2 regions of the Polycladomyces subterraneus genome follow, and region 2 is predicted to be linked to the other one. Evidence: riboswitches for the same ligand, from Rfam matches in the RefSeq annotation. Region 2 holds a riboswitch; the other holds the start of a gene.
The links. Region 2 has a riboswitch for cobalamin ahead of NWF35_RS07800 (ribonucleoside-diphosphate reductase subunit alpha). Riboswitches for the same ligand answer to the same signal wherever they lie in the genome.
Positions count from the first base shown of each region.

Region 1: another riboswitch for cobalamin. It lies ahead of NWF35_RS11780 (HoxN/HupN/NixA family nickel/cobalt transporter); the one in region 2 lies ahead of NWF35_RS07800 (ribonucleoside-diphosphate reductase subunit alpha).

Region 1 covers NZ_JANRHH010000041.1:61,332-76,331, reverse strand. The annotation lists gene moaC (cyclic pyranopterin monophosphate synthase MoaC) at 1-456, shown strand, start outside; gene NWF35_RS11905 (MogA/MoaB family molybdenum cofactor biosynthesis protein) at 461-940, shown strand; gene NWF35_RS11900 (molybdopterin-dependent oxidoreductase) at 1,134-1,619, shown strand; tRNA gene NWF35_RS11895 (tRNA-Asn) at 2,034-2,108, shown strand; tRNA gene NWF35_RS11890 (tRNA-Ser) at 2,118-2,210, shown strand; tRNA gene NWF35_RS11885 (tRNA-Glu) at 2,250-2,326, shown strand; tRNA gene NWF35_RS11880 (tRNA-Val) at 2,331-2,405, shown strand; tRNA gene NWF35_RS11875 (tRNA-Asp) at 2,434-2,510, shown strand; tRNA gene NWF35_RS11870 (tRNA-His) at 2,519-2,594, shown strand; tRNA gene NWF35_RS11865 (tRNA-Gln) at 2,601-2,675, shown strand; tRNA gene NWF35_RS11860 (tRNA-Lys) at 2,680-2,755, shown strand; gene NWF35_RS11855 (hypothetical protein) at 2,928-3,227, shown strand; gene NWF35_RS11850 (alpha/beta fold hydrolase) at 3,237-4,019, opposite strand; gene NWF35_RS11845 (hypothetical protein) at 4,318-4,440, shown strand; gene NWF35_RS11840 (PhoH family protein) at 5,389-6,039, shown strand; gene NWF35_RS11835 (hypothetical protein) at 6,473-6,733, shown strand; gene NWF35_RS11830 (hypothetical protein) at 6,730-6,981, shown strand; tRNA gene NWF35_RS11825 (tRNA-Leu) at 7,300-7,383, shown strand; tRNA gene NWF35_RS11820 (tRNA-Leu) at 7,399-7,485, shown strand; tRNA gene NWF35_RS11815 (tRNA-Pro) at 7,528-7,604, shown strand; tRNA gene NWF35_RS11810 (tRNA-Gly) at 7,634-7,707, shown strand; gene thiL (thiamine-phosphate kinase) at 7,777-8,769, shown strand; gene tsaE (tRNA (adenosine(37)-N6)-threonylcarbamoyltransferase complex ATPase subunit type 1 TsaE) at 8,775-9,236, shown strand; gene tsaB (tRNA (adenosine(37)-N6)-threonylcarbamoyltransferase complex dimerization subunit type 1 TsaB) at 9,233-9,937, shown strand; gene rimI (ribosomal protein S18-alanine N-acetyltransferase) at 9,944-10,453, shown strand; gene tsaD (tRNA (adenosine(37)-N6)-threonylcarbamoyltransferase complex transferase subunit TsaD) at 10,395-11,432, shown strand; cobalamin riboswitch at 11,676-11,868, shown strand; gene NWF35_RS11780 (HoxN/HupN/NixA family nickel/cobalt transporter) at 12,080-12,919, shown strand; gene NWF35_RS11775 (hypothetical protein) at 13,438-13,842, opposite strand; gene NWF35_RS11770 (phosphatidylinositol-specific phospholipase C/glycerophosphodiester phosphodiesterase family protein) at 14,616-15,000, shown strand, end outside.
Region 2 covers NZ_JANRHH010000031.1:148,578-163,577, reverse strand. The annotation lists gene NWF35_RS07805 (ribonucleotide-diphosphate reductase subunit beta) at 1-303, opposite strand, end outside; gene NWF35_RS07800 (ribonucleoside-diphosphate reductase subunit alpha) at 460-2,673, opposite strand; cobalamin riboswitch at 2,850-3,086, opposite strand; gene NWF35_RS07795 (ABC transporter permease) at 3,240-3,866, opposite strand; gene NWF35_RS07790 (hypothetical protein) at 3,823-3,981, opposite strand; gene NWF35_RS07785 (ABC transporter ATP-binding protein) at 3,978-4,889, opposite strand; gene NWF35_RS07780 (class I SAM-dependent methyltransferase) at 5,129-5,797, opposite strand; gene NWF35_RS07775 (PadR family transcriptional regulator) at 5,826-6,446, opposite strand; gene NWF35_RS07770 (methyltransferase family protein) at 6,734-7,276, shown strand; gene NWF35_RS07765 (type I phosphomannose isomerase catalytic subunit) at 8,166-9,137, opposite strand; gene NWF35_RS07760 (phosphomannomutase/phosphoglucomutase) at 9,183-10,601, opposite strand; gene NWF35_RS07755 (glycoside hydrolase family protein) at 10,576-11,697, opposite strand; gene NWF35_RS07750 (glycosyltransferase family 4 protein) at 11,678-12,868, opposite strand; gene NWF35_RS07745 (nucleotidyltransferase family protein) at 12,865-13,896, opposite strand; gene NWF35_RS07740 (aldo/keto reductase family protein) at 14,331-15,000, opposite strand, start outside.

The DNA of each region.
Region 1 (15,000 bases), on a different contig from region 2:
GAACAAGGACGGGCCAAAATGGTGGATGTTTCCGGAAAGCCAGTGACGCGGCGAGTCGCTGTGGCGCGGGCGCGCGTGTGCATGAAGCCGGAGACATTAAGTCGTATTCGTCTGGGGAATATGGAAAAAGGAGACGTGTTGGCCGTGGCACAGGTGGCGGGAATCATGGCTGCCAAAAAAACTTCGGAACTGATTCCCATGTGTCATCCGATCCCTCTCCGCGGCGTCGACCTCCGTTTTTCCGAGGAAGGGGATTCTACACTCGTCATTGAAGCGGAAGTGAAAACCGACAGCGTCACCGGAGTGGAGATGGAGGCGCTCACGGCGGTCAGCGTAGCTGCTTTAACCGTTTACGACATGTGCAAAGCCATTGATAAGGAGATCACCGTGGAACAGACTTGCCTGATTCGTAAAACTGGGGGCAAAAGTGGCGACTTTATCCGGAAGGGAGAGTGAACACATGTGGCGCGTAGGAATTCTGACCATCAGTGACAAAGGGGCGCGCGGCGAGCGAGAGGACCGGAGCGGGCAAGTGCTTCGCGAGCTGGTGCGGCGCATCGACGGAGAAGTGGAAGCATATGAAATCATCCCGGATGAAATCGATGCCATCCGCGAGTCGTTGATCCATTTGACAGATGAGAAAAAACTGGACCTGGTGTTGACCACGGGCGGAACAGGGCTCGGCCCCAGAGACGTGACGCCTGAGGCGACGTTGTCCGTCATCCGACGTCAGGTGCCCGGATTGGCGGAGACCATGCGCGCCGCCACAATTGCCAAGACACGGTTTGCGATGTTGTCCCGGGCCGTGGCAGGAACACGGGGACAAACCCTGATTCTCAATTTGCCTGGCAGTCCCAAAGGCGCAGCAGAATGTTTGGAGGCGGTGTTGGACGTATTGCCGCATGCTCTGGACCTCTTGAAAGGTCAGACGGAGCACTAGAGCAGGTCTGATCCATCATAATTGATTCGTGTGAACCTTTTTCCCTCTCTCTTCTGTAACGCGCATACTCGATGGTCACGTGAAGGTTTTTGGCCACCCTTCTCTCATAGGTCAATGCAGGTGATCCCGTCAGGCGGCAATACTGACCATTCATCCCCAACCGGGGATAAAAAGAAAGAGAGGAGCGGAATGGATGCGTTCATCGTGGACGATCGAAGTGGACGGTACGGTTCTCAAACCGGCTGCTTTTTCTTACGAGGAATTCCGACGGATGGACGATGAAACGGTTGAACCGGAAAAATGGGTACCGGGTGTAAAAGGGAACGCATTACGGTTGTGGGTTTTGCTCAGGCGTGTGGGATTGCGGGTTGACACCACCCACCTGCGCTTTTTGGGTGCCGATGATTTTCAGGCTGAAATTCCCGTCAGTGACCTGCAGGATGCGTTTTTGCTGTATCGTCAAAACGGCCGCCCGCTGAAAAAGGGGTATCCTGTTCGGTTGTATGTACCGCAAGGGGACAGCAACTGTCTGAACGTCAAATCGATTGTCCGAGTGGAAGCGGTGGCGTATAACGGGGCAGACGCGCAAAAACCCGCCTCCTTCGGATTTCGTAACATCATCCGACCGGAAGAGCTGTTGCGACCGGAATTATCCGGATTGGCTCTCAAGCGGCGCTAATGTCATTTGCAGGCTTAAGGGAGAAGTGGCCGATTTCCCACGAGCGATCTCTCTGTTGCTACAGAGCTCAGTCGGGAAATTGGACCCACGATTGATGGAAAATAGGCCATGGGTTCGTCCGACGATGGTTGGACAGCAGAAATGTGGGTCCATTCGGCTTCGTTGCCAAATAGGAAGCGGAATTCAGCCGATCTGTTTGTGGATGCGGGAAAAAGGTAGAATTTCCTTTTAATGGTTTATTTTTTGGGCTGAAAAAATGTATTTCCCCTATTGACATCGATTCGATGTCTGTGCTAATTTATATATCGTCTCAGCGACACCAGTCAAACGGAGACAGCCAAAGAGAAAAATTAAAAGAACCACTTGCAAATGTGATCTCAATCCAGTATAATAATAGATGTCGCTTCGAAACGATCCTCAGTAGCTCAATGGTAGAGCGCCCGGCTGTTAACCGGTAGGTTGCAGGTTCGAGTCCTGCCTGAGGAGCCATCTTTTCCTGGAGAGATACTCAAGTGGCCGAAGAGGACGGTTTGCTAAACCGTTAGGGGGTCAAATGGCCCCGCGCGGGTTCGAATCCCGCTCTCTCCGCCAGAAGGCCTTCAAAGTGGCCAAGCCCAGAAAATGACACGTGGCCCGTTGGTGAAGTGGTTTAACACACCAGCCTTTCACGCTGGCATGCAGGGGTTCGAATCCCCTACGGGTCACCAATACGGACGGTTAGCTCAGCGGGAGAGCACCTGCTTCACACGCAGGGGGTCGGCGGTTCGATCCCGTCACCGTCCACCAAATACGGGGAATACTCCCCTTCCTACGCGGAGCTGTGGTGAAGTTGGAGTTCACGCCGGCCTGTCACGCCGGAGGTCGCGGGTTCGAGTCCCGTCAGCTCCGCCATTATTATGGCGGCCATGGCGAAGTGGTTAACGCACCGGATTGTGGCTCCGGCATTCGTGGGTTCGATTCCCACTGGTCGCCCCATAATACTGGGGAGTAGCCAAGTGGTAAGGCAACGGACTTTGACTCCGTGATGCGTAGGTTCGATCCCTACCTCCCCAGCCATTGCGAGCCATTAGCTCAGTTGGTAGAGCACCTGACTTTTAATCAGGGTGTCCCAGGTTCGAGTCCTGGATGGCTCACCACATCATAACGATATCAATCAGCGGCGTTTTTCCCCTCATAGGCCGGTTGGTGCCGGTTGGATGACAGCCGGTCGCCTCCGGATTACTATGCGGGTGGACGGAATATACGCATAAAATTGAAATAACGCGCCTCTCAGCCGACAAAAGTGCGGTGAAGGGAGGCGCTTTTATTATGGCACGAAGACGAAATATGATTCATGTTTTGGCGCAGAATAGCTTGAATGTGAAGCAGAAGAGGAAACGATCAAATATTTATTACCAAACGGCGCTGAAGGAATTGCGCAAGCGATGTAATGACTGGCGCCCTGGCGACATTACGATAGCGGACATTGAGAATTGTATTTTGGCGAAGAAGGAAAGCGGACTTAAGGTTTCGGGAATCAATATGTACATCAGGCGTGGCGGGTGTTTTTCCGCTTTTTACATGAAGAGGGTTTTTGCTTCTGTTGAACGATTGATTCCCGTTAGCTGAAGAGAACGATCAGCCAATAAATTGTATCAATAGCTGGTTAAACTTGTCGCGTTCTTCCCAGAAGGGGCCATGACCGCTGTATTGAAATGGGACAAGCTGTGAATTTCTTATTTTTTGATTTAGTTCCTGAGCTTGTGCAAATGGAATCACTTTGTCGTGAATGCCGTGAATGATTAAAGTAGGGACAAATATTTTTTGTAGATCATCATCAAGCCTCACATCTCTTAGTAAAATTATGATTGCTGCGGTTGACCAACCTGCTGCTTGTAATCCCAATTGAAAAAACCAGTCTGAGAATGGGACGGTTATATACTGAAAGAAAAAGGTGTCTATTACTCCCCGCATCATCTTAGGTCGGTCATTTAATGCTTCAGTAAGAAGTTTATTAGCAGTTTCTTTTGTAAAGCCTATGGGAGCTGCAGCGTCTATAAGGACAAGTTTGGATACTCCGTAACCGTTGTATCGGGCCATATAATGTATCGCAATCGCTCCACCTGTGGAGTGACCCACAAGTGTGAAGTTCTTTAATTGAAGTGCACCAACTACAGTGCGGATATCATCTGCCAATCGGTCATAATTGTAGCCACTCATTGGTTTATCCGACTTACCGAATCCTCTCCAGTCAATTCCTATACAGCGGTATCCCATTGCGGGAAGAACATCAAACTGATACTCAAACTGTTCATGGCTTAACGGCCAACCATGTATAAACACGATGGTCTTGCTGCCCCCGGGGTTTATATCTTCCACATATATACTTACGTCTGGTTCTACATTAACAAAGTATCCCACGCCGATTCCTCCGTTTAATGAAAGTGGCATCAACAATAAAATACTCACCTAGGGAAACGTAGGTGAGTATCTGTTCTTTGTTTGTAAGCGATGTCGGCTGCGCGCGAAGGCCCCGCCAGAGTTAAATTCGATTTAGCAGACATATTTTTAGCTACCTCAACATTTGCGTTCACGATTTTTCCTGAAGTCCCGCGGGAGTTCGTTTAATTTGGACTTAACATGCATGCATACGCCGTTTCTACAGTACGGATCAATGAATAGTTTAAAGGCGAAGTCTATATGGTAGGGGAGGTTTATGATGAGCGGATTCGGATTTGGTGGTTTCCCTTTTTTTGGTTTCGGATTGCGTCGCTTGTTAATTTTCCTGTTGGTAATCGTAGTATTAATTTTTGTTATTCCCTTCTTTTTCTTCCTTTTTTGATCTTTTAATGAGATGAAAGGGAAGAAGCCCTTCGCAACTTTCGATGCTAAGGAGTGGGTTCGTCACAACCGGTTAAGCGTCGCGAAAATGTACTTCATGAACGGCGGCATACGTGTTTAGTCTGCAAAAATTACTCGCACATACGAGGTTGGAAATGTGTCAGCCATACGTTAGCCTGTTCGGAACTGACCTCGACAACATCACAGCAATTACTCTCGGCTTGAGCGCCTTTAATGGCGCTTTTTATTTTGCGCTGTTCCCCCGTTAAGTCAAATCTGAGCGCCTAACGCCCAGGCTGATCGGCGGCAACAGGATCAACTGTTTTTGTTCGGGATGATGTTTGCTCCACGTAATTCCTTCAGCACCGCAGATCGTATTCAAAATTGATGTTCAACTTTACGCGGAAGCCGCCCGTAAGCGCCGATGGCGGTAGACGGCATAAACCCATGTTTTGAGATTTTGCTCGCATCTTTCGGAGTGTGTAATCGACGGTAAACCTGACACAATTCGTAAAGGCGTGTTTAATCTTGCTGCCGCAATCGATGCACAAAAATGGAGCGCTATGACCCTCGCGGAACTGGAACTCCCGCACTGGAACGCGGTACAACAGCGAAACAGTTTTCTCGGTATGTCTTTCACGGGTGTAAAAAGATACGTTCGCATTAGCTCCTGAGATGAGAAGGGGAAGGTACGCGTTCAAGATAGAGGATGGACCAGAGCGAAAATGCTTCCAGAACATATACTGTACTACTTACGTTAATCGGCACGAGAAAAACCCAATACGCAAAAGAACCCGGTGTGAAATAATGAGCGTTTGGCCTTCGATTACAATCGTATTCATACTTGGAGCCGTGGGATACGATCTCACGGCTTTTATCGTAGCAGTTGCGGAATTCATTCGCGTCATGATCGCTTGCTCTCATAAATCAACGCAAAGGGGCGCTATAGATGCCACTTCCCCGCGGAAATATGTTTTTCGGACTAGGACCGAAATTAACCGATGAGCAGCGGAAATATGTCGATAGCATTTTCGATTATCAATTAACAATCGTGAATGCAAAAGCAGGCACGGGTAAAACAACGCTGGCGGTCGGGGCTGCTAAGCTAATCGGTAAGCCACTTCTTTATATATTCAATCCGACAGAAGAGCATGTCATGGGACATCGACCGGGAACGCAAGCAGAGAAAGAGGCAGCGTATTTAGGTCCGCTTTTAGATGCGTTACTTAAGATCGGGGAAGATCCGTATACAGCGCTTTATGATCCCAGGAACGTAGATGCACTAAAACAAGGGAGAGTTTGGGTGACGGCGGTTTCCCACACGTTCTTCCGCGGTACAAACATCCAGGATAAGACGATCATTATCGATGAAGCACAAAATTTCACGAAGCACGACCTTAAAAAGGTACTTACGCGAATCCACGATTCTTGTACCGTTGTGATGGTCGGTCACGCCGGACAATGTGATCTACCGAATCCGAAACACTCTGGTTTCGCACCTTACATCGAACATTTTCGCGATAAGGATTACTGTAATATCGTCGAGTTAACGAAGAACTTCCGCGGTCGATTGGCGCAGGATGCCGACGAAATCGAATAGGGAGTAATGTGATGAATATCCGTACTCGACCCCCATTCTATTTATTGTTTGTATTACACCGAGTGGCGAGCCTTATTATCCCATTATGTATTAGGCGATACACTGAAAAAATTCACAAAGGAAGAGATTATTGTCTATACTTTGCATGCAATTACTAAAATATCGTAATTTAACCCTTTGGATTTATTAGACACGTCCTGGAGGAGCGGATCGATGGAGCGCCCGAATGAATAGCGTATCAGATTCGCGGCGGTACATGGTAATTGGCGGATTGGGTTCATTGATCAACTTTATCGATACCGGAACTCTTTCCGAAAAGAATGATAACATATAAATAAAAGAGAAAATCACGCGTCAGGCGGTGCGGAAATCGTCTGGCGCGTTTTTTAACGATTGGAGGCGGGCCGAAACTGATTAGCGAGGAGGATTCGAAATGAAACGGATTGGTTTAGCGCACGCAGTCGCACAACCGATTAAGGAATACGGATTAGGAATCGCGGATATGTCCTTTTTAGAAAACGTCAACGGGCTGGCGCAGGTCGTTCTACACTACGCGCGCGGGGGAGATATTGATATAATGGATGCGCTGCGTGCCATTCGCGAGCATGCGGGCGGCTTCCCTCTCGAAAGCGTCGCGTACGCGCGCCCGAATGAGATTACACTAAGCTTTCGCAAGAGTGGCGGGGAGGAATGACGGATCCAGGCGATGTCGCTCGCGGTCGGTCATTTCCCCTGCACTACATCCGCTTCTGTCCCGCAAAATGGCGGAATGAGCCGATCATCAAACTGCGCGAGAGGGAAATCTGTCCCAACGCCGCTTTCGAAAAAGACGACTGGCATTTGGCAGGCGTAAATCGTTTCGGGCGGCGCAGTCGAAGGCATGCACGTGTACCCCATGCCTGCGGGAGAAAAACTCGACTTCTCCGCAGCCAAAAAGGGTGAATTCTCGACCGGTGAAATTTTCATCGGTGATGGTTCGCGAACAGATTCCGATTTGAAGAAATGACACGATGCATTCTCGAGAAAATCTCACTAAAAAATCGCTTAAAAAAGATTCCTAATAGACGGAATAGAAAATCATCAAAAAAGGGACTTGACTTGTTTTCTGCGAGAGTGTATTATATGACTTGTCGCTGATGAGGCGCGCGAAATTTAACAAAAGCGCATAGCCTATCGGCAAGCCTTACGGTAAGCCTAAGCGATCTAGTGCGGAGTACCGAAAAAGTGCGTAGACAACTGGCGAAAACCCTTGCTATACGGGCGGGTGTGGCGGAATTGGCAGACGCACTAGACTTAGGATCTAGCGCCTCTGGCGTGGGGGTTCGAGTCCCTCCACCCGCACCAAGCGGATGAAAACATGCGGTCGTGGTGGAACTGGCAGACACGCTATCTTGAGGGGGTAGTGGCCGTAAGGCCGTGCGAGTTCGAGTCTCGCCGACCGCACCAGTTTTGAAAAATCGCCAGTTGATGCAATAGATTTTATTGTTCCGGGGTGTGGCTCAGCTTGGTAGAGCGCCTCGTTCGGGACGAGGAGGTCGCAGGTTCAAATCCTGTCACCCCGACCATTCCCTTACTTCAGGAAAATTGATGAAATGCGGGTGTAGTTCAGTGGTAGAACACCGGCCTTCCAAGCCGGATGCGTGGGTTCGATTCCCATCACCCGCTCCAAAACAACGACCGTGGCGATTGGCTGCGGTCGTGTTTCTTTTATTTGCGGAATGATCGGAGGGCTCTCCATTGCGGGACGAATTTGCCTTGATACGCTTGTTGACGCAATATCGACCGTCCTCTCCGCCATCCGTTGAGGTGGATGTGGGTGACGATGCCGCTGTTGTCCATCCTCTGAATCGTTCCCTTGTCATCACTTCAGACACCATGATCGAAACCGTTCATTTCTTGCCGGAGACCATGCAACCCGCGGATATCGGTTGGAAGCTGGCGGCGGCCAACATCAGCGATATCGCGGCGATGGGCGGATTGCCACGTTACGGTGTCGTTTCTTTAGCTGTTCCCCGTCATTGGGAGACAAATGCGCTGGTTGATTTGTACCGAGGGATGTATGATTTGGCAGATCGGTTTGGTTTGGTGATAGTCGGAGGAGACACGGTGAAGGCACCGCATGATTTGACCGTCACTTTGACGGTGATTGGAGAGGTGGAGGGCGGACAAGCCCTGAAACGATCCGCAGCCCGTGAGGGTGATGTGGTGTTTCTGACGGGTACTGTGGGGGATTCGAGCGCGGGTTTGCATGTGCTGCTGAACGGAAACGATGGGACCAAGAAGCGGTTTGCCGACTTGATCCGTGCCCATCGCCGTCCCATTCCTCAGGTGGCTGCCGGCCGTTTGTTGTCGTCTTTGGGTGCGGGGGCAGCGGCCAATGACATTAGTGATGGATTGGCACAAGAATGTTGGGAGATCGCCGAAGCGAGTGGCGTTCGCATCGTGTTGGAAAAAGATAAAATCCCCTTGTCCGATGCGTTAATCGACTATGCCAGCCAAACAGGTTATGATCCGTATGAGTGGGCCCTGTACGGAGGGGAAGACTTTCAACTGGTGGGATGTGTACCGGAAGCAGTGTTTGCGCGGTTGGAACAAACGGCGCATAATGAAGGTGTGAACCTGTATCGAATCGGTTGGACGGAACGGGGCAAACCTGCGGTTGAATGGAAGACGGATCAAGGCAGGACCGTACTGGAACGCCGGGGATATAACCACTTCACAGACGGGTGATGGACATGCATGAACCTTGTCGCTGGATCGTCAAAACGGAACAGGAGACGAGGGAGCTGGGCCGACGCTTGGCCTCGCTGCTTCAGCCCGGTGACGTGTTGGCGCTGGAGGGGGATCTGGGTGCGGGAAAAACGACATTCACCCAAGGTGTGGCCAAAGGTTTGGGGATCGAAGCGTACATCGACAGTCCCACATTCACCCTGATCAAGGAATATCACGGGCGCCTTCCACTGTATCACATGGATGTGTATCGGTTGGAGGGAGCAGATGAGGATCTGGGATGGGACGAGTATTTTTACGGTGACGGTGTCACGCTGGTGGAATGGGCGAGCCGTATCAAACCACTGATGCCGGCGGAGACCGTCTGGTTCACGTTTCATGTGCTGTCCACTGGTGAACGGGAAATCCGCCTTCATTTGCGTAACGCCCGTGCCAGGCGGATATGTGAGGAGCTGAGCGGAATATGAAAATCCTGGCGATGGATACGTCCACATTGGTGATGGGCGTAGCTGTCTTGGAGGAAAATCGCGTACTCGGAGAATTGACAACCAATATGCATCGAAATCACTCTGTCCGTTTGATGCCCGCGATTGACCGCTTGTTACGGGAGTTGGCGCTTTCGGTGGATGATTTGGATGCGGTGGCGGTGGCGCAAGGGCCGGGCTCGTACACCGGGGTGAGAATTGGTGTTACGACGGCAAAAACAATTGCTTGGAGCCGGCAGTTACCGCTGATCGGGGTTTCCAGTTTGGCTGTATTGGCGATGAATGGTCGCCATTTTGACGGTGGGATCGTCCCGTTGTTTGATGCCAGACGCAAACGCGCCTATACGGGACTGTATCAACGGACCGATGACGGTCTCGTGCAGACCGCCCGGGAGGAGCGAGTCGTACCGGTCGATGAGTGGCTGAGCGAACTATCGGGCTTGGGGCCGATGCTGTTTCTCGGGGACGATGTGGACCATTTTCGTGAACAGATCGAGGCCTCCCTCGGGAACCAAGCGGTATTCGGCTATCCGCCGGAAAACGTGCCACGGGCATCCATGCTGGGGCAGTTGGCCTATGCCCGCTGGCAACGAGGCGAGGTGGCTGATGAGGCGTTTGCGCCCAATTATCTGCAGAAGACCGAAGCGGAAGTCAAATGGTCGGCTCGGCAACAAACGGAGTGAACTGCCATGGAACGGTCGCGGATTGCATTTCGCCCGATGAAGATGGCCGATCTGCCAATGATCATGGAAGTGGAACGCGCCTCGTTTCCCACTCCCTGGCCGAAAGAGGCGTTTGTCAATGAATTGTTGCATAGCCCGTTCGCGCATTACACCGTGGTCACCGTAGATGGGGAAATCGCAGGGTATTGCGGTATGTGGATTGTGGTGGACGAAGCGCACATCACCAATATCGCGATCCATCCGAAATATCGCGGGAAAAAGCTGGGACAGGCCACATTGGCCTATATGAAACGATTGGCCCGATTGTTGGGCGCTGACAAAATGACACTGGAAGTGCGGGTATCCAATCACGTGGCCCAGCACGTGTATCGTAAATTGGGATTTGAAGCCAAAGGCATTCGTCCCCGTTATTATTCGGACAATCAGGAGGATGCCTTGATCATGTGGGTGACATTGGATGAAGATGACGGAGAACATACAGTTGAATCAAACCAGAACACTGGTACTGGGGATTGAAACGAGCTGTGACGAGACAGCTGCAGCCGTGGTTGAAAACGGACAACGCGTGTTGTCCAACGTCATATCTTCCCAGGTGGACGTACATCGCAAATTCGGCGGCGTGGTACCCGAGGTGGCTTCGCGCCGCCACGTGGAGCGGATCACGCAGATCATTCAGGAAGCGTTGGATCGTGCTGGCGTCACATTGGACGACTTGTCCGCCGTGGCCGTCACACAGGGCCCCGGTTTGGTGGGAGCGCTCTTGATCGGGGTTTCTGCGGCCAAGGCGCTGTCGTTTGCACGCGGGATTCCATTGGTACCGGTGCATCACATCGCCGGTCACATTTATGCCAGCCACCTGGTGGAGCCGCTTTCGTTCCCGTTGGTAGCGCTAGTCGTTTCCGGTGGACATACCGAGCTGATTCTGATGCGGGAACACAACCGCTTTGAACGACTGGGCCGGACAAGGGACGATGCAGCCGGGGAAGCCTACGACAAAGTGGCCCGGCTGCTCCATTTGCCGTATCCCGGCGGACCGGAGATCGACCGGTTGGCCAAAGAAGGCAGGGATGTGCTGGATTTTCCGCGGGCGTGGCTGGAGCCGGACTCTTTCGATTTCAGCTTCAGTGGGTTGAAATCTGCGGTGATCAACTATTTGCACAACGCGCGTCAACGAGGAGAGACGGTCAATCCGGCGGATGTGGCCGCCAGTTTTCAGGAGTCGGTTGTCGAGGTGTTGGTGGAAAAAGCGATGAGAGCAGTCGCCCACACCGGTGTGAAGCAATTGGTACTGGCGGGCGGCGTATCGGCCAATAGCCGCTTGCGCGAAGCGCTGGATGCACGATGCCGAGAAGCCGGGATTACGCTGCGCGTGCCGCCACTGTCACTCTGTACCGACAACGCGGCGATGATTGCCGCGGCGGGTACCTACCGCTTTTTTGACGGGCAAGTGGGCGATATGTCGCTTAATGCGGAACCCAATTTGCCGTTGGTGTGATAACGGCGCATAAGAAATCGCGAGTGATTTGACCACTTTATCAGCAGTTTCTTACCCCTGTTATCAGATCAAGATAACAGGGGTTTTTTGGTCCATCATCACATCTCCGACGTTAACCGATGAAGCGGATCAGCTCGCGATGAAATTTCTCCAGCTCTCGTAGAACAATCCATGACCACTAGTTGCGATTCTCTTTTTCATTCGATACAATAAACAGAGATTTTGATCGCGATTTTGACAATTGCATATTGAAAGGGAAAAGGTGGAGTGGTTCGCCCACTCCCGAAGAGGGAAGCCGGTGAAAATCCGGCGCGGTCCCGCCACTGTGAATGGGGAGCGATGCCGTGGTCACTGTCGCCAGTGTGCAATGGGAAGGCCCGGTATGGTTTCGCGATGATCCATGAGCCAGGAGACCTGCCTTTTCCAACAACACCATTGACCTACGAGGATAGGGAGGTGTTTGGTGACGCCGCATGCCGCCAAATTGGTGTCGATCGGCATGACATAGGCTGTGAATTGTACTACTTGTATGTGGATATAATCATCAAACACTTCTCATAACGGGAAGTGTTTTTTGTTTGTCTGTATCTGGGGATGGAAGGGTAAAGGGCGAAATTTTGAATGAAGATTCTGTAAGGAGCGAAAGGATGGAAAATTTATCTCTTCTCGTACTGGTATTTACTTTAGGTCTTCGACATGGTTTGGATGCTGATCATATAGCTTGTATTGATGGCTTGGCTCGCTACAATTGGCGTAAAGGAAGTTCGATTGCTCGCTGGGTCGGTACCTTATTCTCATTTGGACACGGTTTAGTAGTAGCCAGTATTGGGATTTTTCTAGGAAACATCAGTCAGAACTTTAGGTTACCGGATTACGTCGACCTGTTTGTGACATGGTTTTCTATTTTGTCCCTATTCCTGATTGGAACACTAAACATCAATAATCTGTTAAAGACTCGATTAGGAAATCAGGATGATTATCGACCTCAAGGCATCAAAGGAAAGTTTATACCGAAAAAATTACAGGAAACAAGCAATCCGCTCCTCATTATATTGATTGGAGGACTGTTTGCTTTAGCATCAGAGACCATCAGCCAAACGTCCGTCTGGGTGATGGCGGCGGACAACAATGATAGTTATATGCCTTACGTCTTGGGAATCGCATTTATGATGGGGATGATGATCACAGATACCATTGATTCTCTGATTACCAATAAAATACTTCGCCAATCCAGTAAACTTGGACAGTCTGCCTCCAGAGTGATGGGGTGGATTATTGTGGTTTTAGCATATGGCGTCTCAATCTACGAAGCCTTTACATTCTTTAACCCATGGGCAGAATTGGATTTTGAATTAGTGGGGATCACCATATTTATGTTCTTCCTCTTCATTTTTGTATGGGTATCCTATCGAACAAAAGCTGATCGACCGTTGCCAGAGTTATATGTATCTGGCGAAGGAACAGGAAATCATCATAAGCGAAATTGATGGCCTGTGCGAATAACTTTATGTGACGGTTGGAAGCGCCGCGCTTCGACGGAGACCGCAAGCTGATCTTGCAAAAGCGATTAACGTTTCTACCCCAACCATTGCAGAGTATGAAGCATATAAAAAAATGCCAATATGTGAATACGCAACAAAATGTTACGTGATCTGCTGGAAGAGCGTTATACAAAACGATCGATCCACTCTTGGGCTTGTTCGGATATCTGTGGTGTCCTGGGCACCGAAATCCCCCCGTTTATTTTGCTGTTACCTTAGCGGACATGATATTTCAAGGATATTCGAAACCTTAGCGGACATCAAAGCGTATTTTTTCGGGTAGGATATGTCCGCTAATACTATTTGGCGGACATGAGACAATGGTGCTTCGGAGGATATATAAGTTTTATCCCCATCGACTTCTCCACACAAAGAGAGCTTAAGTTGGATTTATTCCTGCTTAAATTTACTATTATGAATATTTTGGATGAAAAAAGAAAAAAGACCCGCCAGATAAGGCGGGTTTATACCCTAAGTGCCTTTTTCTTGTACTCAGCAAATTCGTCTTCCGTCAAAACTCCCTCTTGAACAAGTTGGTATAATTCCATAATCTCATCTGCTTTTCTCTTCTTCTCTTTTTCAATTGCCTTCTTCAAAGCGTGAGCGGTGGGGTTTTCAAAACTACCTATTATGTCAAATCGTGCCTCATCTTTTGCATATTCGGAACGGGCACCTTTTACCTTCAATTCGAAGAACCCATCTTTAAACAACCTTGCTTCGAGCAATTGGACGAAATAAATCCTGTTTATAGGGAACACTTTGATTCCATAGTGTTTCCTTTCATTACCCCATCTTTTCTTGTGGTGAATCTCAACTGTCTGTTCCTTCACCACGACGGTTGCATAATGAAAGTTAAATGTTTTTTCCATGTTTTCGTTCACCTCCCCCCTTGTTATTACTTATTTGTAACATGCCATTCCAAATACTCACCGTTCTGGAAATTCCATCGCAATCATACGACAAGATGGGGTGTGTTAATTTCCCTCCATACCCGATAGATGCTATTCAAACAAGATAATAAAAACCTCCACAGGATCGTGGAGGTGAATTGTGGGAAGCTGCTATTCTATAGCTAATTTACACTCCTTTCAGGGTAATATTCATTTCTGCGTCTCTATGGTCAGGTAGAATCAGTCTACCCCAAATAACCGCGGTCGGTATTACAATAGTAAATGGATTTGACACCACATTGTGGATTTTGCCCAGCTTTTATTGCTGGGTAATTTCTTTTGGTTCGACATTATCATAGTAGACCTTATTAGTGTAGACTTTATTAGTCTCAAAAACTATCGTTTTGAGACTTTCCGACGAGAGCCTGGTGTAGGGGAAACACCATCGAAAGTTGAGAAGGGCGAGGAATCATAGGAGTACCTATTAAATCGGACTTGCCATATCCTATCTTATATATTTTTTATGATATCCTAAATTATATTATTAACTATTTTTTATACGTAGTTTATAAAGGGCTTAAACAAACTGATTTACACTTTACAAATGGTAAATGACAATAGTAGGGATAGGGGATTCTTTGATTTTAGTACGAAGATGGATTGCTATGTTGCTCGTCCTTTGAATTTTTGGTGTTTATCTCTAATATGACAGACGAAATGTTTATCTCTAATCCTTCAGAGGTGAAAAATTAATGAAAAAATGGTTGTTGGCGTTAACCTTAGTCTTTACTGCCTTTACAATGACTTTTGCAAATGTTTCTTTTGCTGCTTCCAATCCTTCTAACCAAGAGTCGATTTTGCCTCTTGCGAGAACGCACGCTCATAATGATTACGAGCATACCCATCCGTTATCGGATGCCCTGGAGCATGGATTTACAAGTGTTGAAGCCGACGTCTGGCTTATTAACGGAGAGCTACTCGTTGCCCACGATAAGCAAGATGTACGTCCTGGACGTACATTAAAGTCTCTTTATCTTGACCCGTTAAAGGAAAGAGTCAAGGCTAATCATGGATTGGTTTATCCGAACTATAGGCATGATGTTACTCTATTGGTTGATATTAAGTCCGAGCCCGAGG
Region 2 (15,000 bases):
GTACTCCCGGATGTTGGGCAGGTTCTCGCACTGGATGGAATCCAAAAAGTTGAGAAACGAAATCGTTTTGTCAAAAGCACGCCGCTCGGCCGGTGTCAGCTCCTCGAATTGTTTGGCGTCACCGGTCAGCGAAATCTCCTCGGGAATCCAGAAGTTGTTCAGCATCGTGCGATACATTTTGTACGCCCAATCGTACTTGATCCGGTTCCATTCCCGCAGATTGGTGGTGTTGCCGTTGATCATGCGCTGGGTGCCGCGTTGACCGTGTTCGTTGAAAATTTTTTTTCGTTGCAGTTTCTCCATTCTCTTTCCTCCTACCAATTGAGCAAAAGTAGAGCAGGATTAGGGTGTGTCTGGTGAACACTGTCCACATTGCTCCCTTACGGAATGACCAGACACCCCTTTGTCACTCATCCGAGCAAAATCGATCCACCCGAAGTCTCAGGGTTGGGACACACTTTAGGACGAACAGCTGACGCATTCTTCTACTTCCAACGATTGATTGCGCACATAGTAGACGGTTTTCAGCCCGTTTTCCCATGCGGCCAGATACATGGACAAAAATGCCTTGGCGTTGGTGTCCGGCGTGATAAACAGATTGAACGACTGCGACTGGTCGATGTGGCGTTGACGAATGCCGGCAGCGCGAATGCTCCACATCTGGTCGATCCGGTGCGCCTCTTTGTAATACCAGAAGGTTTTCTCCGAGAGATTGGGGGCGGTCTGCGGAATCAGCGCTCCCCGTTTCTCCTCGACAAAAAACTTGGCATACACCGGATCGATCCCGGCAGTCGAACCGGCGATGAGCGAGGTGGACCCCGTCGGTGCGACGGCAATCATCCAAGCATTGCGCACCCCGTATCGGCTCACTTCCTCCCGCAGTGTTTGCCAACGCTCTCCGGTGTAGCCGCGCCGGTCAAAGAACGCGCCAGTCTGCCACTCGCTTCCTTCAAACGCCGGATACGCTCCTTTTTCCTTGGCCAGCTCCATAGAGGCCCGGATCGTCTGATAGGCAATCTCCTCAAACAACCGATCCGCTTCGGCCAGATGTTCTTCCGATTCCCAATCGATCCCTTTTTGTGCCAGGTATTGATGGTATCCGCTCGTACCCAATCCGACGGCCCGGTACCTGCGGTTGGTCACTTCCGCCTGTTTCACCGGATACAGATTGAGGTCAATCACATTGTCGAGCATGCGCATCTGGATCGGGATGATGCGCGTCAAATCCTCCAGGGACGTGATTCGTCCCAAATTGATGGACGACAGGTTGCAGACGACAAAGTCCCCCGGTTTTTGCTTGGTGACGATGACACCGTCCTCCAACTCCTCGCTGATCAGCTCGGTGGGGGACATGTTTTGGCAAATCTCCGTGCACAAGTTGGAAGAATAGATCATTCCCTTGTGTTTATTGGGATTGAGTCGGTTGACTGTATCGCGGAAGAACAGAAACGGCGTCCCGGTTTCATAGGCGCTCACCATGATACGCTTCATCACTTCAATCGCCGGGATTTCCTTATGGCTCAGTTCCGGGTGATTGACACACGCCTCATACCGCCGTTCAAACTCCTCTCCCCAGGCGTCTTCCAAGCTGAATCCCATCACCTCACGCACTTCATGCGGGTCGAACAGGTACCACATACCCCGTTCCTTCACCCGTCGCATAAACAGATCGGGGATGCATACACAGGGGAAGATATCGTGCGCTTTTAAACGGTCGTCACCGTTGTTGGTCTTCAGGTTCAAAAAGTCCAGGATGTCTGCATGCCACACATCCAGATAGATGGCGAATGCCCCTTTACGCACACCCAGTTGATCCACCGCTACGGCAGTGTTGTTGAAATTACGCACCCAGGGGATGACACCGCCGGAAGCGCCTTTGTGCCCGCGAATTTTGGACCCCTTGGACCGCACCTTTCCCAGATAGATGCCCACACCGCCACCGTGTTTGGACACCTGGGCGGTAGCGGTGTTGGTATTGTAAATAGACCACAGCGAATCGTCGACGGTATCGATGAAACAGGAAGAGAGCTGGTGCAACGGTCGCCCCGCATTGCTCATCGTCGGTGTCGCCACCGTGACCTCCAAACGGGACAACACGTCGTACATCCGTTTGGCCCACGTCAACCGGTCCAGTTCCTTCATCGCCAGATGCATGGCGATCACCATGAATCGTTCCTGCGGCAACTCCATTACCGCACCGTCATAATTCCGCACGAGATACCGGTCCGCCAGAATCTTCAATCCGATGTAATGAAACAACTGATCCCGCTCCGGACGGATGGAAACTTCCAGTTCGCGGATTTCCGCCTCAGTGTAATGTTCCAGCAGATAGGAACCATACAACCCTTTCGCCGTCAACTGTTGAAGCAGATCGTAAAAATCCCCGTACGTTCCCTGCTCGCGATCATATCCCCGGTTGTGCGCTGCCGTACGATACAATTCCTCCGCCAGCAAACGGGCTGCGACAAACTGCCAACCCGGTTGATCGACGCTGGTTTGTTCTACCGCCGTATGTGCCAATGTCCGCAAAACTTCTCGGTCCGTCATGCCTTCCCGCAGCTGCGCCTTGGCAGCGACGATCAGTGAATGGGCATCAAGATTTCCCGTCTCTTCGCAGACCGAGCGAACGAGCGACTCCCAGTCCGTCTCTTTTTTTACTTCTACTTGTTCCATCTACAAGCACCCTTTCCCATTTCAGATGCGGACAAATAAAAAACTTCCCTTTCAAGGGAAGTGTTTGATGGGGGCACTAATCCAACCGTGAACACAAAAACGGCACGACCCGCATAAGCCGATCGTACCGATCGCGACACGCGGCACATCAAACACCTCCCTATCCTCGTAGGTCAACGGTGTTGTCGGAAAAGGCAGGTCTCCTGGCTCATGGATCATCGCATTGGGGGCTGCTAGTTGATCGATCTGAGAATTGACCTGACATACTGCCCCCTGATGGCCGTGTCTTCCCGTCTTTCGACAGTGACATACGGCCCGGCTCCCCATTCACAGTGGCGGGACCGCGCCGGATTTTCACCGGCTTCCCTCTTCGAGAGTGGACAATCCACTCCACCTTTTCCCACGGTATGTCGTTGTCCAAAAGTAGGTCCATTGTATCTTACCGGTTTTCCAATTGTCCAACCTCTTCATCCGTCAAAAACAGACGAAAAATCGATCGCGGAAGATCTATTCAAACACTATACCTTGTATAATGATTTTTTGACCAATACTACAACTTGTGTTTTTCAATCCCCCCATCGGAAGAATCGGATTGACAAGACGATGGATGCCGCAGCGATCCCGATCAATACGGTTACATCACGACCGCAATCCCAGATGGATGACTCATTCCATGTTCGGCGAAGCAGGTCGACCACATAGTAGAGCGGCAAAATCTTGGCCGCCTTTTGCAGGATGGAAGGCATCATCTCGAGAGGAAACGTGGCCCCCGACAAAAACAGCATCAAATTCAAAAACAGGGAACTGATCGCTGTGGCTGTCCGACTGTTTTTCGCCAGGGAAGTGAGGAATAATCCGAACGGGAGCAGTGCCAAGATCGACAACAGCAACCCGGTGATGACACTCAAAGGGTATTTGGGTGCGTCCAAATGGTACACCGACCAACCGAACACCACGATGACGACCGCACTGATGAGAAAGATAAGGGTACCATACAACATATAGGCCCCCAATACCATCCAGGAGTGGACAGGGGTGGCCTGGTACCGACGTAGAACTCCCTGCTCCCGGTATGCCGCCAACACCGTTCCGATGGTGAAAAGCGCAGTTGTCAGCAAATTGACCGCAATCCAGGAAGGGATGTACATGTCACTGTAACTCCATCCTCCCGGCATCTTTTTGTTGCCGAACATGGAGCCGAACAGCCAGATCATCAGGACGGGGAAAGAGAAACGTCCAGAAGACAGCCTGCTTTTCCCGGAAAAACAACTTCATTTCCATCCAAGTCAATCTGCCGAGTGCGTTCATGCGGATTCCTCCTTCACCAGAGAAATGAACAAATCCTCCAAACTCCCCGTTTCAAAGCGGAAAGAACGAATGATCCATCCTTCCTCGTCCGCTAACCGGAACAGATGCAATGCGGCCGATTGCAAATCCCGGGCAAACACGTGATACACATGTCCGTCCCGTTTCACTTCGGACACTCCCGGCAGCATACGCAGCCGCTGTTCGTCCGCCTCAAACGATTCGACATGCAGATAACGGACTTTGCCCCATGTGGCCACCAGTCTTTGCGGCTTGTCCACAGCGAGGATCCGTCCTTTGTGAAACATCGCCACCCGGTCGCACAAGCGTTCCGCTTCTTCCATGTAATGGGTGGTAAGGACAATCGTTTTTCCTTCTTTGCGCAGCTGGAGAATGAGTTCCCACAATTCCCGCCGGGCGTGCGGATCCAATCCGGCGCTGGGTTCATCGAGAAAGACAATTGCCGGATCATGAATTGTGGCGAGCGCGAGCGTGACCCGTTGTTTCCAACCGCCGGACAGCTGTCCGAAGGGTGTATCCAGGTACGGTTCCAAGCCCAATGCGTTGACAATCGGGTCGATTTCCCGCCTATTTCTGTAGAAGGAAGAAAACAATTGAAGGGCCTCTTTCACTTTCATCCGTTCCTGTACCGACGTGGACTGGAACTGGATTCCGATGCGTTCCCGCAATTCGTATGGATGCGTATCCGGGTCTAACCCGAGAATACGAATCGTTCCCTCATCCCGCTTCCTCAATCCTTCCAACATTTCAATCGTCGTCGTTTTACCCGCCCCGTTTGGTCCCAAGATTCCGTAGATTTCGCCCATATTCACCGAAAAGCTCACATCGTTGACGGCATGGACATTTCGGTAGCGTTTGTGCAAATGTTCCACAACAATGACCGGTTCCATCACGAATCACTCCTTTTCCACATCCATTCGAATTGCAACAAAGCATTCACCATACGTTTCGAACTGGAGATTTCCATTCCCTGCAACCACTCGACTGAACATTCGGGAAAATATGGGGACAAGCAGATCTGGAGCGGCTTCACTCCCCATCTTTTCAACTGTCCGGTTACTGGAGGGCTAAAAAAATAGCCCCCTTTGGGAACCAACATGTCGAACGGATCACTTGTCAAGCTGAGAAGTCACTTTTCAAGCCAAACCTCCAAACCGATCGTATCCTCTTGAATCTTGCATGTCTGAAATTTGCTCTTTGATACCAACTGCCTAAACTCCTCTTTCGTATAAGCCCGTTTGATGAGTGACAATCGAAATATCCATTTTGTCAGGAGGTATTGAAATCCGGTTAAACCCAACTCCTCTTCAATATGTTTATCCACTGCTTCCGGGGAAACATCTCCCCGCAAATCGATGATCACGGCTTTTCCGCCGTCCTTCAACACCCGATTCATCTCGTCAAGGGCAGCGACGGGCTGTGAAAAGTTTTTAAAGGCCGCTCGACAGATGATAAAATCAAATGTTTGATCATCAAAGGGCATCCGGGAAGCATCCCCTTGACGAAAGTCAATTTCCACACCCGCTTCTTTGGCTTTCTCGCGCGCAATTTCAACAAATTTTTTACTGATGTCCAAACCGGTTATTTTGTAATTGCCGAGCTTTGCAAGTTCGATCGACAAGTATCCCGGGCCAGGGGCAAGCTCAAGAACAGCTGCTTCTTCCGGGACACATGCAGCCACCTTTTCCGCATCTTTTTTGTAATCCTCAATGTTGTTCTGGGTACTTTTCGCATACCACGTGGCAATGGGACCGTCCATTCCGATGCCCTTATAACCCTTTTGGGCTTTTTTGGACATGTAACTTCCTCCTTATAAAGGTGTGAACTTATTCCCCTGTGTCCATCTCTGTATCAGAGGCTATGAACTGGCGGAGCCACTCTTCGCTCCAAGTAATCCGTTTGGAACGCAAATCGTCGATGAGTGAGCGGACCCACTGGAGCTCAGCTTCGAGCATCGCGCGTAAATATTCCATCTCAAGCAGAAAGAGTCTGGGTAATACACCTCCCTCTTGGCGAAGCTCGGAATCGATACGAGCCAACTTGTCAGTAACTGCAGCCTCCCGTTTCTCCAGTTGGCATAACACATCAGCGGGGGTAAGCAAAGGTAATAGGGAGACCGCTGCCGGAAATTCTGGGAACTCCTGAGCAGATGTTGAAAGCATATCCCGCAACCAATCCCGAGCGATTTGTAGCCCTTTCTCGGTCAGTTCATAAATCGTCCGCTCAGGGCGGTTTTCCTCACGCGAGGTCTCCCGAACAGTAATCAGCCCTTCCCGCCGTAGTTGTTTGATGGTCTGATAGAGGCTCGCCCGCCGCTGAACGTTGATGACCTGATCCTTCCCGCGTTCCTTGATCAGTTGCTGCATCCGGTAGGGATGCATGGGTTTCTCATATAGGAGCACAAGTACAGCTAGAGCTAAAGGTGAGCGTTGAAATGATCGTGCCATAGTCATTATTTTACTAGGTATTTTATATCTAAACAATGGGTATACACACCCATACTATCTGTCGGTACTGCCTGGGAAAACGGAGGTTGTGCAATTCTGGACTATGTCCGATACAAATATTTATTGATAGGCTACGAGACTGGAACGAACAGTTGCACCATGTGATGTATTTCATACCATAGCAACAATTTTCCGCCAATGACGGTCTTCTCTTATCCCTGTCCACTCCTCTTTATTCTGCATATTTTTGAAAACACAACGAAAGAAATGGCAGGGGAGATGATTTCTTGATCGCGTTTGCTTATTTGCCGGTCGTACTGTATGTGGGGTTGGAATGGTTACGGAAACCGCCAGTGAAGGAAATACGCCAATATTGTCTATCCACTTACATTCTGGGTTTGGCGCTTTTTTTGTTGGCGGTTGCACCCACTGTGATCTACGTGATGGATCCAAAGCCGACAATAGGAAATCCATGGTTTATTCTCGGCATCGTGATCGGTTTGTCGGGTGTCTGGATCAGAGCTTCCGCCATGCACACCTTGGGTAGATTGTTCAGTCGCTTCATCGGGATTCAACAGGGACATCACTTGGTACAATCTGGATGGTACCGATACATTCGCCACCCAGGCTATTTGGGGACGATGTTGGTTTTTTTGGGATTTGCCGTATCCACATTGTCAATCACGGCGGTAGTAGTCAATCTGATGGTGTACTTGGCGGCGTATTCCTACCGTATGAGCGTGGAGGAACGGATGATGGAGGACCAATTTGGGGAGGCGTACCGACGGTATCGGAAATCTTCCTGGCGATTGATTCCGCTAGTGTTTTGAGTGGAAGCTATTTTTTAAATCTGATGTTCCAAGTTTGAGTTTACCGATCCACAATGGACAGCGATTCCCACCGTTATTCGTCGTAATCGTCATCCAGCCCTGCCCGCCGATGATGTTATGGGGATTGATGATGTAGATCCTTGAAATTAGGCACCCTTCTTTGACACCGGAGTATCATAAAGCTGAAAAACCAAAATGGGGGTACATCATCCATGGAAAACGAGTATCTTCAACATCAAGGTCCAGCATATACTGATCAATTTGGCGGGGGATTTGGAGGTCCCTTTGGTGGATTCGGCGGATTTCCTTTCGGGGGTTTTGGTGGTCCATTCGGTGGATTTGGTGGATTTCCGTTTGGCCGAAGGTTCTAAGCGAGAAACCACCTATCCGTGTCCGTAACAGGAGCTCACCGTGCGTAATCGATGGTGCTACGTGAGCACACCCTCCTGCCAACAGCTGCATACACAAAAAAAACCCGGTACCCTGTGTTAAGGGACCGGATTTTTTTATCGTCAGTCGCCATCGCTCCGATCGACTACCAAACTGTTTCAACAATGGCGCGTGACTTCTTATTGGAAGACTGTAACGACCTCGCGTGCAGAATCACGCCCATTGGTATGCCTATCTAGGGTTCCGATTAGTGGCTCGCCCCACACGGCTGAAATGCCAGAGGCACTCCCTTTGGTTGCCGTGGGCTTCTCGCTTCATCTGGCGTGGCAACCCATATCCATCTTTTCACGAGTTTTCCTCGCATAGTCGTTTTAAATGTTTTCCACTGCTTGACTTGATTGTGCCAAAATGCTGTCGGACTTGCGGGAGGGCTGCAGCCTTCCCGCGTCCGATGTTCGCTACTATCCCAACCTGAAGGGCTGGGTTTTCTCGCTTGCCCTTAATAAAACACGCGAATGAGCTCCATCTCACCCACACAGGATACTGCGTAGTCGGACAACGTGGCGGGGACGATTACGGCATCTCCGCGACGCAGTGGCATGTCACCGTCAGGCCAGTGCAGACTACCTTGGCCGCCCGTCACAATCACGATGTCCGGATTGCCCTTGCGCCCGTGCACAAAGGAGTGCCGTCCAGACTGCAAGTTCCACTTGTCAATGGTGAAATACGGGCAAGCAGCCAAGCGAGACCCTCGCATGCCGGCTGCCGCGGGAATTTCCTGTGCTGCCGGGAAGGGGTTAGGCTGCGAACCGTACTGCAGGACATCGGCTGCTTTCTCTACGTGCAACTCACGACTCCGTCCGTGTTCGTCCACACGATCCCAATCATAGACGCGGTACGTCACGTCGGAGGTTTGCTGGATCTCGAGCACTACCGTACCGGCCAACAGCGCGTGCATCGTCCGCGAAGGAACAAACACCAGCCGCCCCGGCGAAATCGGCACGTACTCAAGATACGATTTTACGCGTTTCTCTTCGACAGCCTGCATATACTCTTGGCGCGACTTGAAGTGATGACCGTAGATGACGCGCCCATCATCCGGGCAATCCAGCACGTACCACGCCTCGGTCTTACCGAAGTCCGACTCCACCCTGCGCGCGTACTCATCGTCCGGATGCACTTGAACGGACAGATCTTGTGCTGCCTCGATAAACTTAATCAGGAGCGGGAACCGCGGTTGCGGGCTGTCGCCGAGGTATGCTTCTGGATGTTCCCGCACCAAATCGCTCAACGTATTGCCTTGAAACGCCCCCTGTTCGACGACGCTCGTGCCATGTGGATGGCTGGAAACTACCCAGTATTCGCCAATCGGTTGGTTGGTATCGGTGCCGAACCAAGTTTTCAGCGTGTGTCCACCCCAGATCCGCGGCACAGCGATGGGGGTAAATTTGACAGGTTCACATGGGTTCATCGGTTCCACCCCTATCCAAGGTTGTCCACTGTGCATGCCGCGGCATTACCACGGGATAGTAGAGGTGATGCCGCAAGAACGCACGACGTCCGCCACTTCGCGCTTAATCTCCTCCAAGCTCTCGGCGCTGTCCGCTTCAGCCCGCAACACGAGAATGGGCTGCGTGTTTGAACTGCGCACCAACGCCCACCCGGACGGGAACTGGATACGTGCACCGTCAACGTCGACAATCGGATACCGCTTCGCGAAGTGCTCCTTCACCTGCTCGATCACCAACGACTTTTGCGATTCTTCGCAGGTAACGCGCGTCTCAGGTGTTGCGTGGTACTGCGGGACATCAGCAAACAATGCGGAGAGTGGCCGCGTGTCCCGAGACAGGATCCGCAAAAGCCGCCCCGCGGCATACAGCGCATCGTCAAAGCCATAGTACTCATCGTTGAAGAACAGGTGCCCCGACATTTCCCCTGCAAACGGCGCGTTCGTCCTGCGCAGAGTCGCTTTGATATGCGAGTGACCCGTGCGGTGGAACTGGGGCTTGCCACCAAGTCGTTTGATTTCTTCGACCAGCGCCTGCGAACATTTGACTTCAACGAATGCATCACATCCCGGGTATTTGGGGAGAATTTCACGCCAGTAAAGGATCATCAACTGGTCTCCCCAGCGGATGCAGCCTGTTTCGTCCACCACACCGAGACGGTCGCCATCACCGTCAAATGCGATCCCGAGATCCGCGCCTGTTTCTTTGACCACTCGGATGAGATCCTTGAGGTTATCCGGGTCGACGGGGTCTGGATGGTGGTTTGGGAACGTCGGGTCCGACGTGCAGTACAGGGGCACGACTTCACATCCCCAACGCTTCAGTGCCTCCGGCGCAAACGAAGACGCGGTGCCGTTACCACAGTCCACGACCACTTTTAATTTGCGGTCGCCCAGTTGGATCTTTTGTTGCAACATGTTGAGGTACGGCGTGCGAATGTCGACTGCCTTCGTCGGAGCATCCTGCCGAATGACCGGTTTGGGGCCGGTTTCTTCGGCTACAGCCACCATTTCATTGTACAGGTTTTTTACTGATTTGCCGAACAGGGTCGTCTTGTTCTGCGCCACTTTGAATCCGTTCTCGTTGGGAGGGTTGTGGCTCGCTGTGATCATGATGCCGGATGGTACATCGAGATGTTCGAGGCTGAAGTAGAAGATCGGCGAGGTGACTTCCCCAATATCCAGCACTTCACACTGTTCGTCGCTCAGGCCCGCGGCGACTGCACGGGCAAGCGCGGGCGAACTCTGCCGGTTGTCGCGGCCGACGACCACCGTTCGTTGGCCTTCTTCGCGCACCCGGCGGGCAAACGCCCGACCTAACCAGTAGGCGAATGACTCGTGGATTTCTTCGCCGACGACTCCCCGTATGTCGTACTCCCGAAACACATGCTTAGCGATCGCGTTAGCTTTGTTCGTCAGCACACTCATCGTCATCCCCCTCCATGGTTTGATGGAAAATCGCTTCCGTGATCAAATAGGCCAATGTGGATTCGGCGCCTCTGTTGCGATTGGGGCCGTTCTCGGTCAGTCCGTCGCAACAGGAACCGTCCGACGCGTCGGCCATCGGTACGCCCAGGTCGTTGTCGCCGTGGAACCATGCCCGGCACTTGTCCAGCACCGCCCGGTAACCCTTATCCCCGGTGACCTCGTACGCTTGTTGGCATGCCATGGCCAACTTCATTACTTCCACCGGTTGCTGATCCCACTGGCTGATGCCTTGCGGCGTGCACCATCCCCGGTTGCCGATCGGTCGGATCACGTCGTGTGATCCAGTCATTTTTTCAATCAGAAAATCCAGGCTATCCTTGGCCGCCTGTTGCGCCTCGCTGGACGGGAACGTCGCATACCAGTGGAACAAAGCCCACGGGAAGACGCCATTGCTGTAGGTCATGGTCTCTTCAAACCACCGCCAACCCGGTTTGGTATGGCGGCGGTATTGATGGAGCAGCCGATCGCCGAACTGCCGAGCGACAGACGGCAGCTCACGCAGCACCCAATCTCGGAACGGTTGTTCCAATTCGGGATTCGCTTCCGCTTCGCGCACAAGCAGACTTGCCGCTGACAGCACGTGCGCCATGCCGCGCGGAAACTGAATGCTGCCGATCGCGCGAAACCCGTTTTGGCACAAGCGTTGGGCTACGCGAGCACGATCGCGGTCGATATCCCACACCGCAGCAGTCGCAGTGGCCCACAGCACGCGTCCCAGACAGTCGTCCGAAGGCTGCTCAGGTTCCCATTGTCGGTCGTACGCGACGTTGTTGTGGAAGTGGCCATCATCTTTTTGTACCCAAGCCAAGAACGCCAGGTACGTGTCGGCCAAGCTGGCCAGTCGCTCGCCTTCTTCGTTGTTCCCGGTACGATGAGCGTATCGACCCCATTCGACGCATGCCCAAAGTGCCCGGGCGTTGTCGTCCGTGGAGTAGCCTTCCTTTCGACGTGGGATTTTCCCGATGCAGTGTTCGATGATTCCCGTGTCGTCGGTGAGCCGGCGCAGGTGGGTCAGTTTAACGGGAAACGGACCCAACAACGTTGCCTTCAGATTCAGATTTCCGGTGTGTCTGCGACAGCTCACCGAACAACCGGGCGTGCGACTCTCCGACGCGCGGCCAAGACATTTCGCGACCAATCTGCTGGATTCGTCGCTCCCATTGCTGCAAAGTGGTGGAACTGGACAAGAGACGGCTGATGGCCTGCGCCCAAGCGTCCACATCGTCGTGCGGGATGAGCAGATCCTGAAATTCGCCGAGTAAGTCTTGCGCGTACGCGTACGGCGTGCTCAAGACAGGTCGGCCTAGTCCCACCGCGTAGGCCAGCGTTCCGCTCGTGATCTGTTGCATGCCGGGATACGGCGTGACGTACAGATCGCATGCCATTATGTGATCGACCAACTCGTCCTCGGAGAGGTAGCGGTCGATCATCACCACGTGCTGCTCCAAGTTGAGCTCCCGGATCATATCGTTGAGCTGTTCCCGGTACGCCTCACCTTCGCGTTTTTTCACCTCTGGGTGGGTTTGGCCAACGATGGCGTACAGGACATTCGGAACCTGGTGGATCACTTTCGGCAAGGCTTTGAGGATCAGTTCAAGGCCCTTGCCTCGGCTGAGCAGCCCAAACGTCATCACGACTCGTTTGTCAGACCAGCCGAGTTGCTTGCGCAGCGGCTCGCGCCGGTCCGGCGCGGGCACCGGCGTACCGTGCGGGATGTACACCAATTTGCTCTTCGGCAATTGGTATTCATTGGCCAACAGGTCGATGGCCCGCCGGTTCATCACCACGATGCGGTCGCTGCGTCGCGCGATTTCCTCTTGCACACTGCGTAGAGGCTCTTGAGGAGATTCAAGCACCGTGTGGAACGTGGTGACCAACGGCTTGCGCAACTCGCGCACGAAATCCAGTACGTATTCGCCGGCGTTGCCGCCGAATATCCCAAACTCGTGCTGTAGCGAAACCACGGTGACTGGGCTGTCGTTTACGCGTTGGGCCAACTTGCGGTAATCCTCGCGGACATCGCGGCGGAGGAACCATAGTGACGGGTCATACTCCTGTAAGTCTTCGCTTTGGTCGACCATCGCGATCACGGTGTCAGCCTCGCACCCTTTCTCCGCGCTCTGGACGTACTGCCGGAGATGGCTGGTGTAGGTGGCGAGGCCGCACCGCTTTGGTACATATGTGCTGACATAAGCAACATGACTCATCTTTGGACCACCTTCTTGTTGGCGACATAGAATGGAGGCTGCACTGCGACCGAAAATTCCGGACCGACGATAGTGTTACTGATTGTACGGTTGCCCTCAAGGCGAGCACCTGGCAAGACGACGGAGTGTGAACAAGAGGTACCGGATTCAACCGTCACTTTGTCACCCAGCACCGCGTAAGGACCGACGACGCAACCGCGCCCAACCTTCACGCCGTTTCCGATGACCACAGGCGGAACCAGCGCCACATCGTCGGCGATGTCGACATCCTCGCCTGTCCATATTCCTTCTTTTTGCTCAGGGTAAGAGAGTTGAAGGGCGCACTTGCCGTCGAGAACGTCCCGGTGCAACGCAAGATAACGGTCGAGCGTCCCCATGTCCAACCAATAGCCACGCACGAGCCAGCCGTAGACGGGGAAACCCTTGCGAATCAGTGTCGGGAATGTCTCACGCTCGATCGACACCTCGCGCCCGGCCGGGATCCATTCCAACGCCTCTTTCTCCATCACGTAAATACCCGCATTGATACGGTTGGAAGGTGCGGCGTGACGCGGCGGTTTCTCCACAAAGCGGACGATCCGGCCCGACATGGTTTGCTGGACCACGCCGTAGTGAGAGGGGTCTTCTACTTCCGTCAAGCCAATCGTGACCAGCGCGCCGTTCGTCTGATGGAATTCCAGCAACGGCACGAGCTCAACATGATTGATGATGTCGGCGTTCACGACGATGAATCGGTCCGTCAACAATTGTTCCGCATGCTTGATAGCCCCAGCTGTACCGAGCAGCTCAGGCTCCTGACTGTACTCGATGCGAACACCGAATTTGCGCCCGTCTTCGAAGTGTTTTCGAATGACATCCGCGTTGTGCTTGACAGCAATGACGAACTCAGAAATGCCTTGCGATTTGAGGTGTAGGATGAGGTGTTCAAGCCATGGCCGATTGACGACCGGAGCCATAGGCTTGGGGAGGCGTTCAGTCAGAGGTCTCAAACGTGTTCCCAACCCGCCAGCTAACAACAGTGCTTTCATTTACATCCCCCCATTTGGCTAGATATGGAATCTATCACCAAAGAGAGACGAATGGTAAATGAAAGAGAGTGGCATCCCGGACAGCAAGACAGTTTGCAGCGCTGCTAAAGTCTTCTGCCGAAATCACCGACTGACTGTAGGTTGTTAGCACTCACATCAAGCGGCTGATAACAACGACAAATTCATTATATACTAATTCGTGGAAAAACACAAGTCGGCCAAGATAGGCCGACGCACGGCACATCTGGTACTCCGTGAAAGATACATGCGGACTCCAGATTCTCATCCCAAAAGGTTAAAAATATTTCGTTCTTGATATCCAAGACCAACAACGAAAAAACCGGCTCCCCTCTTCATAGGGGAACCGGCTTGTTGCATTGGTTGATTGATCACAGCATCCGAGCCGAATTGCTGGATGATGCCGCGTTTGGGCATTAGGATGCCTGCAAAATCTCGTCGATCTTCGCCAGTGCCTCGTCCGGAATCACAACTCCCGAGGCTTTGATATTGTCTTCCACCTGTTCGGGCCTGCTCGCCCCGATAATCGCACTGGAGACGTTCGGTTGACGCAGCGTCCAGGCCAGCGCAAGCTGAGCCAAGGAGAGGCCGAGTTCTTCGGCAATCGGACGCAGACGTTCTACTTTTCTCAAGTTCTCCTCTTTCAGCCACGATTTTACCGTTTCCGTGCCGTGTTTATCGGTCGCCCGGCTGCCCGCAGGCGCATCGTTCACCGCTTTGTACTTGCCGGCAAGCACGCCTTGAGCAAGTGGCGAGTAGACGACTTGTCCGATGCCGTTCCGCTCGCACAGCGGGATGATTTCCTTCTCAATCTCCCGCGCAAACATGTTGTACAGCGGCTGATTCACCACGATGCGATGCAGCAGATATTTGTCGACAATCGATACTGCTTCAGCGATTTGCGCCGCTGTCCAGTTGCTGATGCCGATGTACAGCACTTTGCCTTGCCGGACGAGGTCGTCCATCGCCCGCAGTGTTTCTTCCATGGGCGTATCGTAGTCGAATGCGTGGCAGTAATATACGTCGATATAATCGAGACCCAGCCGTTTCAAACTTGCTTCACACTGTTCCATGATATGCTTGCGG